DNA from 3 places in the Nostoc sp. DedVER02 genome. Region 1 is predicted to be linked to each of the others. Evidence: riboswitches for the same ligand, from Rfam matches in the RefSeq annotation. Region 1 holds a riboswitch; each other region holds the start of a gene.
What was found. Region 1 has a riboswitch for cobalamin ahead of RMZ41_RS18870 (energy-coupling factor ABC transporter permease). Riboswitches for the same ligand answer to the same signal wherever they lie in the genome.
Positions count from the first base shown of each region.

Region 2: another riboswitch for cobalamin. It lies ahead of RMZ41_RS09905 (DUF1636 family protein); the one in region 1 lies ahead of RMZ41_RS18870 (energy-coupling factor ABC transporter permease).
Region 3: another riboswitch for cobalamin. It lies ahead of cobG (precorrin-3B synthase); the one in region 1 lies ahead of RMZ41_RS18870 (energy-coupling factor ABC transporter permease).

Region 1 is NZ_JAVRCP020000018.1:62,881-68,100, reverse strand. Features, by position in the region: gene RMZ41_RS18895 (hypothetical protein) at 1-66, opposite strand, end outside; gene RMZ41_RS18890 (energy-coupling factor ABC transporter ATP-binding protein) at 318-1,112, opposite strand; gene cbiQ (cobalt ECF transporter T component CbiQ) at 1,362-2,141, opposite strand; gene RMZ41_RS18880 (PDGLE domain-containing protein) at 2,186-2,560, opposite strand; gene cbiM (cobalt transporter CbiM) at 2,591-3,343, opposite strand; cobalamin riboswitch at 3,709-3,849, shown strand; gene RMZ41_RS18870 (energy-coupling factor ABC transporter permease) at 3,875-4,651, shown strand; gene RMZ41_RS18865 (energy-coupling factor ABC transporter substrate-binding protein) at 4,638-4,937, shown strand; gene cbiQ (cobalt ECF transporter T component CbiQ) at 4,934-5,220, shown strand, end outside.
Region 2 is NZ_JAVRCP020000006.1:171,889-177,108, reverse strand. Features, by position in the region: gene mutS (DNA mismatch repair protein MutS) at 1-1,446, opposite strand, end outside; gene RMZ41_RS09915 (DUF4276 family protein) at 1,548-1,709, opposite strand; tRNA gene RMZ41_RS09910 (tRNA-Val) at 1,918-1,991, opposite strand; cobalamin riboswitch at 2,158-2,322, shown strand; gene RMZ41_RS09905 (DUF1636 family protein) at 2,344-2,760, shown strand; gene RMZ41_RS09900 (cobalt-precorrin-6A reductase) at 2,763-3,500, shown strand; gene RMZ41_RS09895 (alpha/beta hydrolase family esterase) at 3,521-4,483, opposite strand; gene RMZ41_RS09890 (HAD hydrolase-like protein) at 4,964-5,220, opposite strand, start outside.
Region 3 is NZ_JAVRCP020000062.1:15,495-20,714, forward strand. Features, by position in the region: gene RMZ41_RS30785 (PHP domain-containing protein) at 1-219, shown strand, start outside; gene RMZ41_RS30790 (precorrin-2 C(20)-methyltransferase) at 317-1,024, opposite strand; gene RMZ41_RS30795 (precorrin-8X methylmutase) at 1,021-1,647, opposite strand; gene cobG (precorrin-3B synthase) at 1,737-3,224, opposite strand; cobalamin riboswitch at 3,274-3,406, opposite strand; partial or broken gene RMZ41_RS30805 (XisH family protein) at 3,565-3,950, shown strand; gene RMZ41_RS30810 (XisI protein) at 3,938-4,273, shown strand; gene RMZ41_RS30815 (hypothetical protein) at 4,437-4,853, opposite strand; gene RMZ41_RS30820 (FAD-binding domain-containing protein) at 4,902-5,220, opposite strand, start outside.

The DNA of each region.
Region 1 (5,220 bases):
TTCAATTTCCTTTACAATCTCCTTGAGATTTTTATCAATGGGTTGATCGGCACAAGCAAGGGACATCAATAGAAATCTCCATGTAGACGAAATATGGAAGAAGGGGAAAGGGGAAAGGGGAAAGGGGAAAGGGAACCAGTGACTTCAAAGCTCTTGTTTCAAGTATGGACGCTGATTTTTAACCTTCTGCGTGTCTCAAAAATCTTCTTTTTTTGTTCTCCATATTTAAAAACACTTGCTCTATACCTTGTGGGGAAAAGTTCTAAATTCTGCGCCCTTTCCCCCTTTCCCCTTCCCCTTTTCCCCTCTTCGGTAAATTAAGCAAATTCACGGTATCGAGATGCTTTAACAGGTGCATGTTCTAACTGACAGTAAGGGCGGCTATAGCAGAGTGGTGACTCTAAAGCGTGCCCATCTAAAAACTCTGGATTACTCATTACCTGTTCAGTTGGGCCATCATATACGATTTGACCTTGGCTGAGAACAACTGTGCGATCGCATAAATCCAAAGCTAAATCTAAATCATGGGTTGCAATCAGTTGTGTCAGAGGTAAGGTTTGTAACAATTCAATCAATTGCCGACGAGAACGGGGATCTAACTGAGCAGAGGGTTCATCCAATACTAATACCTGTGGGTTCATGGCTAAGACTCCAGCGATCGCAATCCGTTTCTTTTCACCTCCAGATAAATTATTGGTATAGCGTTGCCCATACCATTGGGGATCAATATCAACTGCTGCCATAGCTTGCAGAATTCGCTGGTTCAATTCTTCACCTTTCACACCCAGATTCAACGGCCCAAAAGCAACATCTTCCCAAACTGTTGGCATGAATAACTGATTATCTGGGTTCTGAAACACCAAACCCACAAAATTCCGAATATTTTGCAAATTTTCCGAGTTTAGCGACCACTCTCCAATGGTCAGTTCTCCCGCTTGCGGCATGATAATTCCATTTAGATGTAACAACAGCGTGGATTTCCCAGAACCATTGGCTCCGATTAATGCCACTCGCTCCGTTGCCTTGATAGACAAATTTATTTTATCTAAAGCTTGAGTCCCATCAGGATAGGTATAGCTAAGATTTTGAATTGATATTGGATTATGGTGCATTGGGATAATGTGAAAAAAAGTTATCAAACAGAATTCAGGAGTCAGGAGTCAGAATTCAGAAAATAGACATGAATTCTGTACGAGTGGTGGATGAATAAGTGGGTTTAAGACCCCCACAAAGTTGAAAATTTGGTGGTGCAACAATGATCTGGCGGGTCTGAATCCCCAAATGAATTGATTCTGACCAAAGCAACGGAAACGTCTCCGGTTCTGCTCCTGAATTCTGAATTCTGACTTCTGAATTCTTTTTCAATTCCGCCAGTAAATAGCCTGACCCAACAGTGCCAAAATTACAGTCAGGCTTAAAGCTACAACATCAGATCGTCCCCCTGGCGAGACTTTTTCCATCATTGGTGGTACTCCTTGATAGCCTCGTGAGAGCATCGCCTGATAAACGAGATTTCCGCGATCATAAGTGCGGATAAACAGCGCTCCAATCATGTTGCCCACAATTAACCGAATCGAGCGATTCCTGTTCATCAGATTTCGAGACTCTGCCGCCCGACGCATAGCGTTAAACTCCCCAATCAAGACGCTGATATAGCGATACATAGATGCCAGAATTGCAACTAATAGTGGTGGAGTTCTCAATTCCAGCAGGGCATGAAGTAGCGCTGTTACCGAAGTTGTTAAAGTCAGTAAGTTTAGTATTAGCAGCGATAACAGAGCCTTGAGGGTGACACTACCTAAAACAGTTAGCCCCACTGTCGTAATCTGCAACGATCCCCAAGACCATAACACCTCGCCACCACCCCGAAATAAAGTCCCCAAGAGAACGACACTAATAAACGTTAACTCGACTGCCAACCGTTTCACTAGTACTGATAGGGTGACTTTACTTAGCAATATTAGGCTGAGTAAAGCTAATCCATAAATAGCCCAAGTCCACCAATGCCCATCTGGTGTTAGAACATTGGCAAATACAAACAACAAGGTACAAAGTATTCGGGTACGGGGAGCGAGTTTGTGCCAGAGAGTAGCCTCTTTGCTATCGACATCTAACACAAATGCTCCAACGTGCAGCAGCATGATATTTAGTTCCTACTTGTATATTTGATACTAATTACAAATTGTTAATCTGGCGCATCTAAGTCGGAATCAGCGTCATACTGTGTAGAAGGTGAACTAGAGCCGCGAACAACTAGTTTGCCAATACCCCAAGCTAAACCGAAAGTTGCTAATGTTCCGATTAATCCAGCTAATGGAGTAGCGATCGCTTCAGGTACACCTCTAAGGGCATACTCATCAAAAATCCCATAAAAGGGTAATTTATGAGCGGGTTTATCTTGAAGTTCTTTGCTGTTAAACTTCAGGTCTTCTGAAACTCTATCTAGCCCATCTGGGTTTTTACTTGCTAGTGGCGAAAGGAAAATTGCAATCAACAGGGCAATACCTAAGCCAGCGATAACAAAAGCCCGGTTGCGCGATCGCGAGAGGTTGCTACTCATAAGTATTAAATCCTGATTTAATCACACCTTTTAATAACGAGAGACTGGACGAGACATAGGTGATTTTATCTGACGGGGTGGATCATAAAATAAGTCAGGTCGAGTCCGCCAAATAAAGCTGAGTGCTACCACGGTAATCAGCGCCTCCCCAATACCAATTACGACATGCCAAGAGGCCATCGCTGTCAAACCTACTGTCAGAGGAACCGTCCCAGATACAGCTAGTTCTGAGGCACACAGAAGTGAAGCTATTACTACGCTTGTCCAAGCAGCGATCGCTGCACCAATTGTCAGACCTCGCAAGGTATCGCGCCCAATAGCAAATCTGATTGTGCGATAGAGATAATAACCAGCAAAGGTACCGATTAATCCCATATTAAAGATGTTCGCCCCTAAAACTGTTAATCCACCATCTTGAAATAAAACAGCTTGCACGATGAATACTGCAACCATAACTAGCGATCCAGCCCAGGGCCCTAATAAAGCTCCGGCTAGTGTTCCGCCTAAAAGGTGTCCAGAAGTGCCTCCTGGAATCGGGAAATTGATCATTTGCGCTGCGAAGATAAATGCTGCACAAACTCCCATTAAAGGTACGGCTCGTTCTTCGTATTCTGCCTGCGATCGCTTAATTGATAGTGTAATTAAGGCAAGAGCAATTATCCAGGTGACAAGAATAACGGGTAAATTTAAGAAGCCATCTGGAATGTGCATAGCTAAATGCGGCTGTATTACCCAGTACAGCCAGCCGAAGGACGAAGCACCCATAAATGGTATTGTTTCCATATTTAAGAAGTGTCCTTTGCAGCCAGATTGATTTAAGAGTCTAGTTGTCTAGTAGACCATGTATTCTCTAAAAACTTCAATCCAGTGGGGGGGCATATTAAATAATTCGTAATTCGTAATTCGTAATTCGTAATTATGTTTTGTAATGGGGATTTCAAAACCAACACAAAACCATCATGCCCTCTGGTGATGGGGACTTGACCCCTTTATCCCGGATTTCTCACAAGGGTGTGGGAGGATGGGGAAGAAGTCTTACCCCCCACACTCCTTGGATTTCTCACAAGTGAGAAATTCAGGTTTATTGGTTAAATACAATTTAGATTGATAGTTTATTTTGTTTGCGATACTGATACTTGAGCAATAGTGATATAGTTACTCCAATCGGTTCTGATGGGGAGCAGCCATCGGACGCAAGGGGGAAAGTCCGGTGTAAATCCGGCGCTGTCCCGCAACTGTGAGCCAAAATTAGGTGAGTCAGGATGCCCGCCGATGGGAACCAAGTCGTTTACATAAATCTGCGAGGTACAGGTTATGAAAAGAAAAAAACAGGCGTTAGTTAGTCTAACCCTGATGGGAGTTATCAGTTTTTACTTGGTAGTTGGTTTCCCCAAACCCGCTTATGCTATGCACATTATGGAAGGTTTTTTACCAGTCCAGTGGGCAGTTTTTTGGTGGGTTGTGGCATTACCATTTTTTTTATTAGGATTGCGTAGTCTGACACGCATTACTCAAGCGAACCCGGAACTAAAACTACTACTGGGTTTGGCTGGTGCTTTCACTTTCGTGTTGTCAGCGTTGAAAATCCCTTCCGTCACAGGTAGCTGTTCTCATCCTACAGGAACAGGGTTAGGTGCTGTGCTGTTTGGCCCTCTCACCATGACGGTTTTAGGTAGCTTGGTGTTGTTATTTCAAGCTTTGTTACTGGCGCATGGCGGCTTAACTACGCTAGGTGCAAATGCTTTTTCGATGGCGATCGCAGGGCCGTTTGCAGCCTACTGGATATATAATCTAACAATAAAGTTGGGTGGTAAACAAAAAATCGCTATATTTCTAGCAGCTGCGATCGCAGATTTACTCACCTACATTATCACTTCTATTCAACTCGCCCTAGCTTTTCCTGCCCCCGTTGGTGGATTTCTTGCGTCATTTATCAAGTTCGCCGGAATTTTTGCTATAACTCAAGTTCCCTTAGCAATTAGTGAAGGATTACTAACTGTGTTGGTGTGGAACTGGCTGCAATCTTATAATCCTCAAGAATTGGAACTGTTGCAATTAATCAAGCGAGGAAATGGTAATGAGTCAATCTAAAAAAGGGTTGAGTAACTGGCTGTTGGTAGTAGCTGTCTTAGCTTTAGCAGTTGCACCATTAATATTTGTGCGTGGTGGGCAATTTGCTGGTTCTGATGACAAAGCTAAAAAAGCAATTACTGAAATACAACCTGGATATCAACCCTGGTTTAAATCATTGTTTGAACCTCCTAGTGGTGAAGTAGCAAGCTTATTATTTGCTTCCCAAGCAGCTTTAGGTGCGGGAGTAGTTGGTTATGCAATTGGTTTGTACAAAGGACGTTCTCAACAAAAACGTGAAGAATGAGCCTGCAACTAGACACTTTAGCTTACACTAATCGACTGCGAAGATTACCACCAGAACATAAAATAATTTTTGCATTTACTACTCTTGCAATTTCCCTTTTTACTCATCCCTTAGTGCAAATTTTGATAGCGCTTTGGCTGGGCGTTTGGACAGTTATTTATGCAAGAATTCCGGCTGGTGTTTATTTTCGCTTGTTAATGTTCACCATAGTTTTTTGTTTGACAAGTTTACCAGCCTTGATGGTGAATGGAGTAGCAATTACGGATTTGCCCAAGGTGCAATT
Region 2 (5,220 bases), on a different contig from region 1:
GTCTGCTTCTACAGTTGCTTTTCTCTCATCCAACAGGGGATTTACACTAGGACGAATCAATCCACCTTCTTTAATTAATATGGGTGGCGACTCCACAAGATGGGCGTGTAACTTTTCTGCTAATTCTTCCAACACACTTGGGACTTTCTGTAAAGCTTTGAGAAATGGCGATCGCGCTTCATTTACCAAGTGAGATAATTCCGGTAAACGTGAGAGAGAATCTGCCAAAGCTACTAAATCTCTGGCATTAGCTGTACCAGAACCCGCCCTTCCAGTGAGACGTTCTAAATCATAAATTTGGCGTAACAACTGCCGCAAATCTTGACGCAGAGGTGTATTTTCCATCAATTCTTGGATGGTATCAAGACGTGCCCGAATGCCTTTAATATCAAGTAATGGTTGCAATAACCACCGCCGTAAAGCCCGCCCACCCATCGCTGTACTAGTTCTATCTAGTGACCAGAGTAGAGAACCGTGAAAAGTTCCATCCCGAACGGTTTGAGTAATTTCCAGATTACGGCGGGTTTGACTATCAACAATCAAGTAGTCAGTGACAGTATAGGTGCGGAGTCTTTGCAGAGGAACTTGGTTTTCTTTTTGTGTATCTTCCAGATATTCTATAAGACCACCAGCCGCACGGACAGCGAGGGGAAGATCATCGCAACCCAGTCCTTCGAGCGATCGCACCTTAAATTTCTGCAATAATCTAGGTCTAGCTTCTCCTTGAGAAAATGGAACTTGCGATCGCAAACTATAACAAAATGATGGTGGCAAACACTCCGGTAGATGGGGCGAAGTTTCTCCGGGACGTAGCAAACTACCCAAATCAGGCGCATTTGTCGGAACTAACACCTCTGAAGGTTGCAAGCGCATTAATTCCTGGGTCAAATGTTCTAAATCACTATCTTGAGTTGTGAGAAATTCCCCTGTGGAGATGTCTGCATAAGCTAAACCCCAATGATTTGCGGCAATTACCACTGCTGCTAGGTAATTATTGCGACTGGATTTTAGCATTCCTTCTTCTAACAAAGTGCCGGGGGTAAGAATGCGCGTTACTTCCCGCCGCACCAATCTACCAGCAGCTTCAGAAGCATCTTCCACTTGGTCGCAAATTACCACTGCATAACCTTTTTCTACCAACATTGTGGTGTAGCGTTCCCAAGCGTGATGCGGAACACCAGACATCGCCACTCGTCCCTGTTCACCAGCTTGCTTGCTAGTGAGGACTAATTCTAATTCTTGCGCTAGTTTGACAGCATCTTGAAAATAGCATTCAAAGAAATCACCCACCCGATACAGCAATATTGCGTGAGGATATTTATCCTTCGTCTCGACATAGTGCAAGTACATTTGACTTAGCTTACTCCGGTCAACCTGCTGATGGTCGGAAATAAAAGTACTTGCATCGGGTTTGGTAGATGGAGTTTCAGAGTGAGAGGCGGTCATAGATGCTATCGAGTTACGCACAGAAATTCCACAATATCCGATGATAGCTTGATGTTAGGGGTGAATTGCGATCGCTCAAGGATATTTTACCCTTTGTTATATTAGCTTGCTGATGCACCCATTATTGCAGCTAGTGTGGTGAAGAGGCGATCGCAGTCTGGCGAAGCCTTACGTACTTTATCCACATCCAATAATTCTAAAAGCTTTGAGGCATGTTTGATTTTTTGGTACTCACCTTTTGTAGTAGGACGAGTAGCGCTCAAGCATTTTTACCCTTTTGGTGCGATCGCAACAGCACATAGGTGATATAGTGGCAGTAATTACTTTGATGCTCCCACACCTAAAATGTGTGAGGTTTTTAAAGACTAAGCCAAGTCTTCAGTAACCTATAGACTCAAGTAAGTATACAGGTTTACAAACACGGCACTAAATTTTTCCCACTGTTTATTTAGGCTGGACATTTCAAAAAAATGGACGTAACTGGATTCGAACCAGTGACCTCTACGATGTCAACGTAGCGCTCTAACCAACTGAGCTATACGTCCTTAACCACACGAATATTAACGTTAGCATATACTTCTTGGATCAAGCAAGAAAAAAAGAAAATTAAGCTAACTTTATTATGTGACACTATTTTATGGAGTTAGGCAAAGTTAGGATATTCGCTCGTTAGCTGTTGGTAATATCCTTTTATGAGATGACCCTAGTGTATGATCGATAAGGTTATTCGGTTCTGGTGGGGAGCAGCTACCAGAGGTAACGGGGAAAGTTCGGTGCAAATCCGGCGCTGTCCCGCAACTGTAAACCAATTTGAAATGTAATCTAAAATTTCAAATTGAGTAAGTCAGGATGCCCGCCGAAATAGATTTACCAGTTCTATATATCTGCGAGGTACAGATGACTACTACTATAAATGTTTCCCCAACGAATCCTTTGGGTGTTGCTGACCATACTTTATTTGTGTGTAAAACTTGCGCTAGCGTTTGGCAAGAGGGAAAACGCTTAGGTGAAAGTGGTGGTCAAAAACTTCTAAACGAACTTCAGCAGCTTGCACAAGATTGGAACTTACGAGATGAATTCCCAATTAAAGAAGTTGAATGCATGAGTGCTTGTAATCGTTCTTGTGTAGTTGCTTTTGCTGCCAAAGGCAAATTAACATATTTATTTGGTGATTTAGCCGTTGATGGTAGTGCATCTGCGGTACTAGAATGCGCTAGTCAATATTATGTTAAAGCAGATGGTTTACTGCCTTGGTCGGAGCGTCCAGAAGCCATGAAAAAGGGCATTTTAGCAAAAATTCCACCTTTATTGTAATGATGCGCGTTTTGATTTTGGGTGGGACGGGAGATGCCGCAGAATTAGCTGCGAAACTGGCGACTATTCAAGGGTTAGAAGCAATCACGTCTCTAGCCGGCCGCACCCGTGAACCTTCAATTCCGTTGGGCGATTTACGGGTTGGTGGCTTCGGTGGTGTAGCTGGATTGGCTAGCTATTTGCGTCAAATGCAAATCGATTTATTAATTGATGCAACCCATCCTTTTGCGAGTCAAATTTCTTTTAATGCGGCAGATGCGGCAACTGAAGTCGGAATACCGCGTTTAATGTTAATTCGCCCGCCTTGGGAAAAAGAAAGTGGCGATCGCTGGATTGAAGTTGACAGTGTTGAAGCCGCCGCCGCATCTCTAGCAAACCAGGCACAGCGAGTATTTTTGACAGTTGGCAGGCAAGAACTAGCCGCTTTTGTTAAGTACGAGAAAATTTGGTTTCTGATGCGGATGATTGACCCTCCGACTGATGATGCTTTAGTGCCAACAGGAGAGATTTTGTGCGATCGCGGGCCCTTTACCCTCAATAATGAAAGGCAAATCCTAATTCATCATAATATTGATACCATCGTGAGCAAAAATAGCGGTGGCAATGCGACAAAACCCAAAATTATTGCAGCGCGAGAACTGGGCGTGAAGGTTGTCATGATAAACCGTCCAGCCATACCGCCAGGAGAACAGGTTACTGATGTTGATGGTGTTTTAGAGTGGTTAAAAGTAAAAAGATAATCTCGATAAAATTTAGTTGCTTAAGATAAACTATGGCGTTGAAAAAATTCCCAAATGGTTTGACTGGCGTTTAAGCCAAGCTGGGCATTAAACTTATTGAGGTTGGGATCGGTTGAAGCACCACCAGGCCAAAAATGTCCCCCATTTACTACAGCTAATTGTAAGACCTCTGAGTTGCCACTACAATTTGAGTAGTAAACAGCTTTGACTTTTGAGCTTTCGCTAGAGTTAATTCCAGGAAGTTGTGGAGATGCATCAGATGAAATACATCGATCGTGCGATCGCCAAAAGCTTAACATATCTGAAATAGAAACAAGCGCTCCTCGTTGACTGTGGTCATCACCTTCATAACGGACATCTTGATCGTTTGTACCGTTAACGATCATCATTGAGATCGGAGTCTGAGGTTGGCAATTAGGTTTGAGTCGAACTGGAAGAGAGCCAGCTACTGATGCAAAAGCAGCAATTTTATCAGATAGCTTACATGCTAAAGCTTGGGTAAGGATTCCGCCTCTAGAGAAACCAGTGGCATAGACTTTATGACTATCAATATTGATTTCTTGCTTAAGATGATCGATTAAAGCACTGACAAATAAAACATCATCTACCTTTCCTTGAGAATTACCTCTAAGGCTCCATTTTTTATCAATTCCATCTGGATAAACAACAATAAATCCTTTTTGTTCTGCTAAATTATTAAAGCGCGTAACATCACTAATTGATCGACCAGTACCAGCATCTCCATGAAATACTAAAACTAATGGCATTGGTTGGGTTGGATGATAAGATTTTGGAATGTAAAGATAGTAAGTGCGTAATCGTCCTTGATTATTTATCTGTCCATAATTATCACCACTCAATATTTTTTGTTGAGATGGATTTTTTTCATAAGCTCGGATTGCATTACAGGCTGTTACTAAGCTAATTGTCAGTAAGCAAGTAATAATTTTCTTAAAGAGTTCAGCATTTTTATATATAGTCATGTTTAATTAAAAATTCAATAATATATAGGATTACTATTTGATTTTTGAACGAAATTAGGTATTGTAGCGTGTGTTAGAACGGAGTTCGTAACGCACTATTATCACAGGTTTGATGCGTTACGCTGTCGCTAACACATCCTACGGATATTTTCTCCAAATCAAACCGGATTCCTATACTTTATAATCTTATTAATATATTATCTGAATAAATGGGTTTAAGACCCCTACCCTACGGGTTCGCAGTTGCTTTATGCTGAGAAACCCGCCACTCATTAATTCTGACTCCTGTTAGCGTTAGCGGGGCGTTTAGCCCATTCTGGCGTATCTGTTTTCTTCTTATTTCAGACTTGTGTGTACACGGTAACTTAAAAAGGGGGCTAGGGGGAATCAATAAGTACCTAATATCACAGCCAACCACTTTTCAAACAACCTCTTAGAGGCTTTTATTTTTCGGCTCCAAGGTTACACTACATCTGGACATTAAGAGATAATTACTGCCTGATGTTGTTCAATCCAATCTGTTGCCCATTGGAACCGTACCCCAGCACTACGTCCAGCAGTTTTATCTTCGGGGCGATCGCCGACATAGATTGTATTTTCGGGAGTATGTTCGTGCCGAAGCATGGCTAACTGCAACATTCCTGGTTTGGGTTTACGATAGTACCCTGACCATTTAGTTTTACTGTGGTTATGGACATTGTGACGAGTAACGCGGAAACATTTCTTGCCTTCAAAGT
Region 3 (5,220 bases), on a different contig from region 1:
CATCCAGCGCGTTACAAGCGATCGCATTTTGAGTTAATTCCAGCTGCATCCCAAAAGGGTATTGATGGCGTAGAAACTTTTTATGCCTACAATAACCCTAAACCTTGGCAACCCAGCGTATTGGAATCAGAACAAGTGCAAAAGTTGGCTGATGAATACTTTCTTTTCAATACCTGTGGTACTGATACCCACGGTTTGAGCCTGCTACAACGCTTGTAAAAATGAATCAATTAGTAGTGTTTAGAGATTTCCGATCCTCCCAACTCCTTTAAAAAAGGGCTTAGGGAGGATCGCATCTTAACCCAAGCCTATTGGTTCAAAGCCGATTCTTAGTTGGGATTACAATCATTGAGAAATAGGGGACTTTATCTGGATCGACTTCATCCAGAGGTATAATGCGTTGCTGTGAAGTTGATGCCCGCTCAATATATTTTGCTCGTGATGCTAGCCCTAATTTATGCAAGATATCCCGTACTTTGGTAAAGTGACGACCTAGCTTCATAATTGCTGCCGCATCAGTCATCAACAAATGTGTAGTTAGTTCTTCTGGGGGCAATGGGGCAGGTAGTACGGTGAGAATATCAGTGTAGTAGGTGAAAGGCATACCCAAGGCTACCGGACAAGCCATCAACGAAGAAACTCCAGGGACGACTTCTGTTTGATACTGGTCAGATAACCGCGTAAATAGGTACATGAAGGAACCATAGAAAAATGGATCTCCCTCGCATAGCACCACCACATCTCGACCTGCCGCTAAATGTTCGGCAATTGGTTCAATTTCCTTATCATAAATAGACTTGGCCTTTTCTGGCTCCAAAGCGCGGGGGAGATGAAATAACACCTCGATTTGATTCCCAGGAAGATATTGCGCCACGATCGCTCTAGCGATACTTTCTTTATCTGTGGCTGACTGATAAGCTACCACAGGAGCGGCACGTAATAACCGCAGTGCTTTGAGAGTCAATAGTTCGGGATCGCCAGGGCCGACACCAATTCCGTAAAGACGACCTTTGTCCATATTCATTCTTCCTCCGTTGCCAGGGCGTTAACTGCTGCGGCTGCGATCGCACTCCCACCACGCCGACCATGTAATGTTAAAAATGGTACATTTCTGCTATCTGCCGCCAATGCTGCTTTCGATTCGGCTGCACCAACAAATCCCACTGGAAAGCCTAAGATAATCGCAGGTTTCGGCACACCTTCATCGAGCATTTCTAACAATCTAAATAGTGCTGTAGGCGCATTCCCAATTGCAATTACCGATCCTTCCAGGTGCGATCGCCATAATTCTAGGGCTGCCGCCGACCTTGTAGTACCCAAACGCTGGGCAATTTCTGGGACTTCTGGCTCGTTGAGAGTACAGATAACTTGATTATTGGCAGACAAACGTCGCCTGGTAACGCCATCAGCAACCATGCGGCAATCGCATAGAATTGTAGCTCCTGCTGCTAGTGCTGTCCTTGCGGATTGCACTGCTGTTGGTGAATATCCCAAGTCAGTAACAATATCCGTCATCCCACAGGCATGGATGAGACGTACAGCAACTTTTGCTACATCTGGTGGTAGCACATCTAGGTTTGCTTCTGACCGGATGATTGCAAAAGAATTACGGTAAATTTCGTTGGCATCTCGGATATAGTCGGGCATTCGATTTGGGATTTTGGATTTTTAATTTTGGATTGAGCAATGAAAATCGAAAGGCTCAGATTGCTGACTTTTATAAAAAGTTGGGAATCTTATTGTTCAGGAATAATATTAAATAAGTGCTGTAATTGGGGCACTGCATATCGATTAGCAAATTCCCCAAAGGACTCATCAGAATTTAGACGTTGAATTTTATATATATCTAGCATCCGCTCTATTAATGCAGGTAGTTCAGCAAAAGTCACATATTGATATATTTGCCGTCCAAATTTCTGCTTGCTGTCACCAACATAAACGTGATAGCCTTCCACAGCTCCACTGTCAGTATTGAGGCTGACACCAAGCAGAGTAATATCACTCTTGCTGTGCTGGGCGCAGGATTTTTCGCAGCCAGTGAAGTGGATATTAATAGGGCAATCGAGAGTAACGCGAGTTTCAAGATACTCCGCTAATGCCAACGCATGACTTTTAGTGTCCGTAGCAGAAGAGGCACAACCCCTGTTTCCAGAACAGGCAACTAATGCACTTTTTATGTTAGTTGCAGAAGAATCTAATCCTAAAAAAGCAATTTCACTTTGGATATCACCAAGCCATTGCAGAGGAATATCAGTTAAGAGCAAATTTTGCCAGGGGGTTAACCGAAGACTACCGCTACCATATTTTGCGGCTAAATCTGCCAAACCCTTTATCTGTCTACTTTCCAATCGTCCCAAAGGCAAGACGATACCAATGTAAAATAAACCTTGCTGAGGTTGGGGATGGATACCAATATGCTGATACTTGCCCTCTCCTTGAGGAATAGCAGAGAATTCCTTTAGGGGTTGAGGGGTTAGGTATTTTCCCGCTTCACCGTACAAAAGAGGGAAAGGTAAACGCTGTTGAACTTCTTGGAGATAATTTTCACAACCCAAAGTATTCAATAACTCTAAGAGACGTAGCCGACGCTTATTTGTAGTCTTAGTATGAGCTAGATAGACCTCTGCCAAAGCTGCCAAGAGGGGTAAACATTGCTCTGGTGGTAACAAAATTCCCGTATCACTAGGTGGTTGGCCCTTTGCGCCGACACTGAGATGGAGGCGGAAATAAACATCACCATCAACTAAGACAGCAGCAAATAGGATATCATTTAGGCGATCGCACACCCGAATTATCCCACCACCATCAAAGCAAACGCTAAATTTTGCCGACAGTCCCGAAAGCGCCGGATGTGCAGCAATATAATTATCCCAATCTTGGACAAAAGGGCGAGTGTCAATTAATTCTTGCGGGTCAATACCAGCAGTTGGGCTGGTCATAATATTGCGGATGTGGTCTACAACAGAATTGTGAGAACCTAATCCTATATTTTGTAGATGCTTCAGAACCTCAGCATCGATCCCCGTGCGGATTTCGCGGACTTGTAAGTTAGCTCGATTAGTCACATCCACATAGCCGCCGCCATGCTGATCTGCTATATCTGCGATCGCACGGCATTGCTGACTACTAATAATTCCACCTGGTATTCTAATGCGAGATAATATACCATCTGCGGCGGGTGTAGCGTAAAATAAGCCAGGACAAGTGGCAACTCCAGAAAGCAAACTTGTAACTCCTTCCCCGTGCAACGCAGGGAGTAGACGGTGAGTGTGTCTTCTTTGACATCTTGAGAGTTGGCATTCTGACTTGGGCGATCCCATCACAGCTGCGGCACAGTCCCGGAATTTCACCGGAGTTTCCCAACTCCAAGCTTTAATAATTTAGCACGAGAAGGTAGTCAGAAAATTTAATGCTTCATATTTTTAACGGATTGCGGAAAGTCAATCAATTGCAAGGGCTTTGACTTTTTATATCCAGTGCTATATTTAAAAGCAATACCAATTTGTAATCCCCTGCGGTCAGCTGCACTTGATTCATCTACATATTTAAGAAAGTTATATTTAAATGGCTGCAAAAGATATTTTTCATGATGCTGTTAGAAAAGGACTAGAAAAAGAAGGTTGGTTGATTACAGATGATCCTCTAGAAATTGAAGTCGGTGGGGTTGAATGTACATTGATTTGGGTGCAGAACCGATATTAGCAGCTGAGAGAGCCGGAGAAAAAATAGCGGTTGAGATTAAAAGTTTTCTTGGTGAATCAAATATTTACGAATTTCATACAGCACTAGAGATTTAAGAACCAGAACGAGTTTTATACTTAGCTGTTCCTTTAGGAACTTATAGCAGCTTCTTTGCATTGCAATTTATTCAAATTGTTATTCAACGCTCTCAACTAAAGCTAATCGTTTACGATCCTGTGAATGAGGGGATTGTAGAATGGAAAAATTAGAACAATATCGAGCTTATATTCAACAATTACTGGCAGAATACGCTAGTCGAGGTTCATCAAAGAGTGAAATAGAAAAACAAATTATTTTTGATCCTATTAACGATCGCTATCAATTAGTATACGTAGGCTGGAAGAGTCGACGACGACAATATGGGTGTGTTTTGCATCTTGATATCAAAGATGGGAAGATTTGGATACAAAACGACGGTACTGAGATTGGTATTGCCAATGACTTAGTAAAGTTAGGAATTCCAAAGGAAGATATTATTTTGGCATTTCATGAACCATTAGTAAGGCAATACACGGGGTTTGGTGTGGGTTAAAAAAGCTATGTCATTGGGAGGAATTTCAAGTATAAAATATCCCAATATTTCTTGTAGGATGTGCCAAAAATCCCCAACTTTTAATATAAGTGGAGAATCTGAGCCTTTAGCAATGCCTGCGGCGGGCTACGCCTACGCAAACTATAACAATTTTACAATTCCCCTACTCAAAAACATAATTTTGAGCCACTTTCCAGTAGCGCGAAAACCGCTTCAAGTCAATATAGCCATCATAATCAAAAAATGGTTCCACCTCTAGCACTTCCACTCCTATAGAACGCTCCATCTGATTGCAGATATCATCAAATCGGGGACTGGGACTTTCGGCTGTGACAACTAAATTTGCATCATGTTCTTTCGCAAAAGCTAAAATTTCTTGTGCCACATCGCCACGACGGATAACAACGGGTAACTCTAGCAAGCATTCGTAAATAAACGTGAGGCGTTTGAGACTTAGTTGCCATTCCTCTATTAAAGCCTCATCCCAAACCCAGATAGCTGGCGCATCGGGATATTTTTGTAGTACAGGGTTGTATGGGCTGAGGCAATCTCCATGTATCCAAACAATTGGTTTTGTCATTTGTCATTTGTCATTTGTTATTTGTCATTTGTCATTTGTCATTTGTTATTATTCTCTCCCTTGTCTCCCTTGTCCTCCCCCACTCCCCCTACTCCCCTTCCCTTTTTTATCACGCTGCCAACTTTGGCTATTAGCTTGTTTGCTAAATTCCCCTTTGGGAAAAAGTCGCTGTTCTAATTCTTCATAGCTGCCTTCAAAATCACAATGACCGTAAAGGGGACATTTTTGACAATAAATGCCTTTAGTGTAGCGTTCTAAGTTCTCACGATTGAAAAAATAGGGTTTCTGACTAAACGTACTAGCAACCCACTGCCAGGACATATTATTGCTAGCCGGATCTCCATCTAAAAGGTGTTCGAGAAACCAC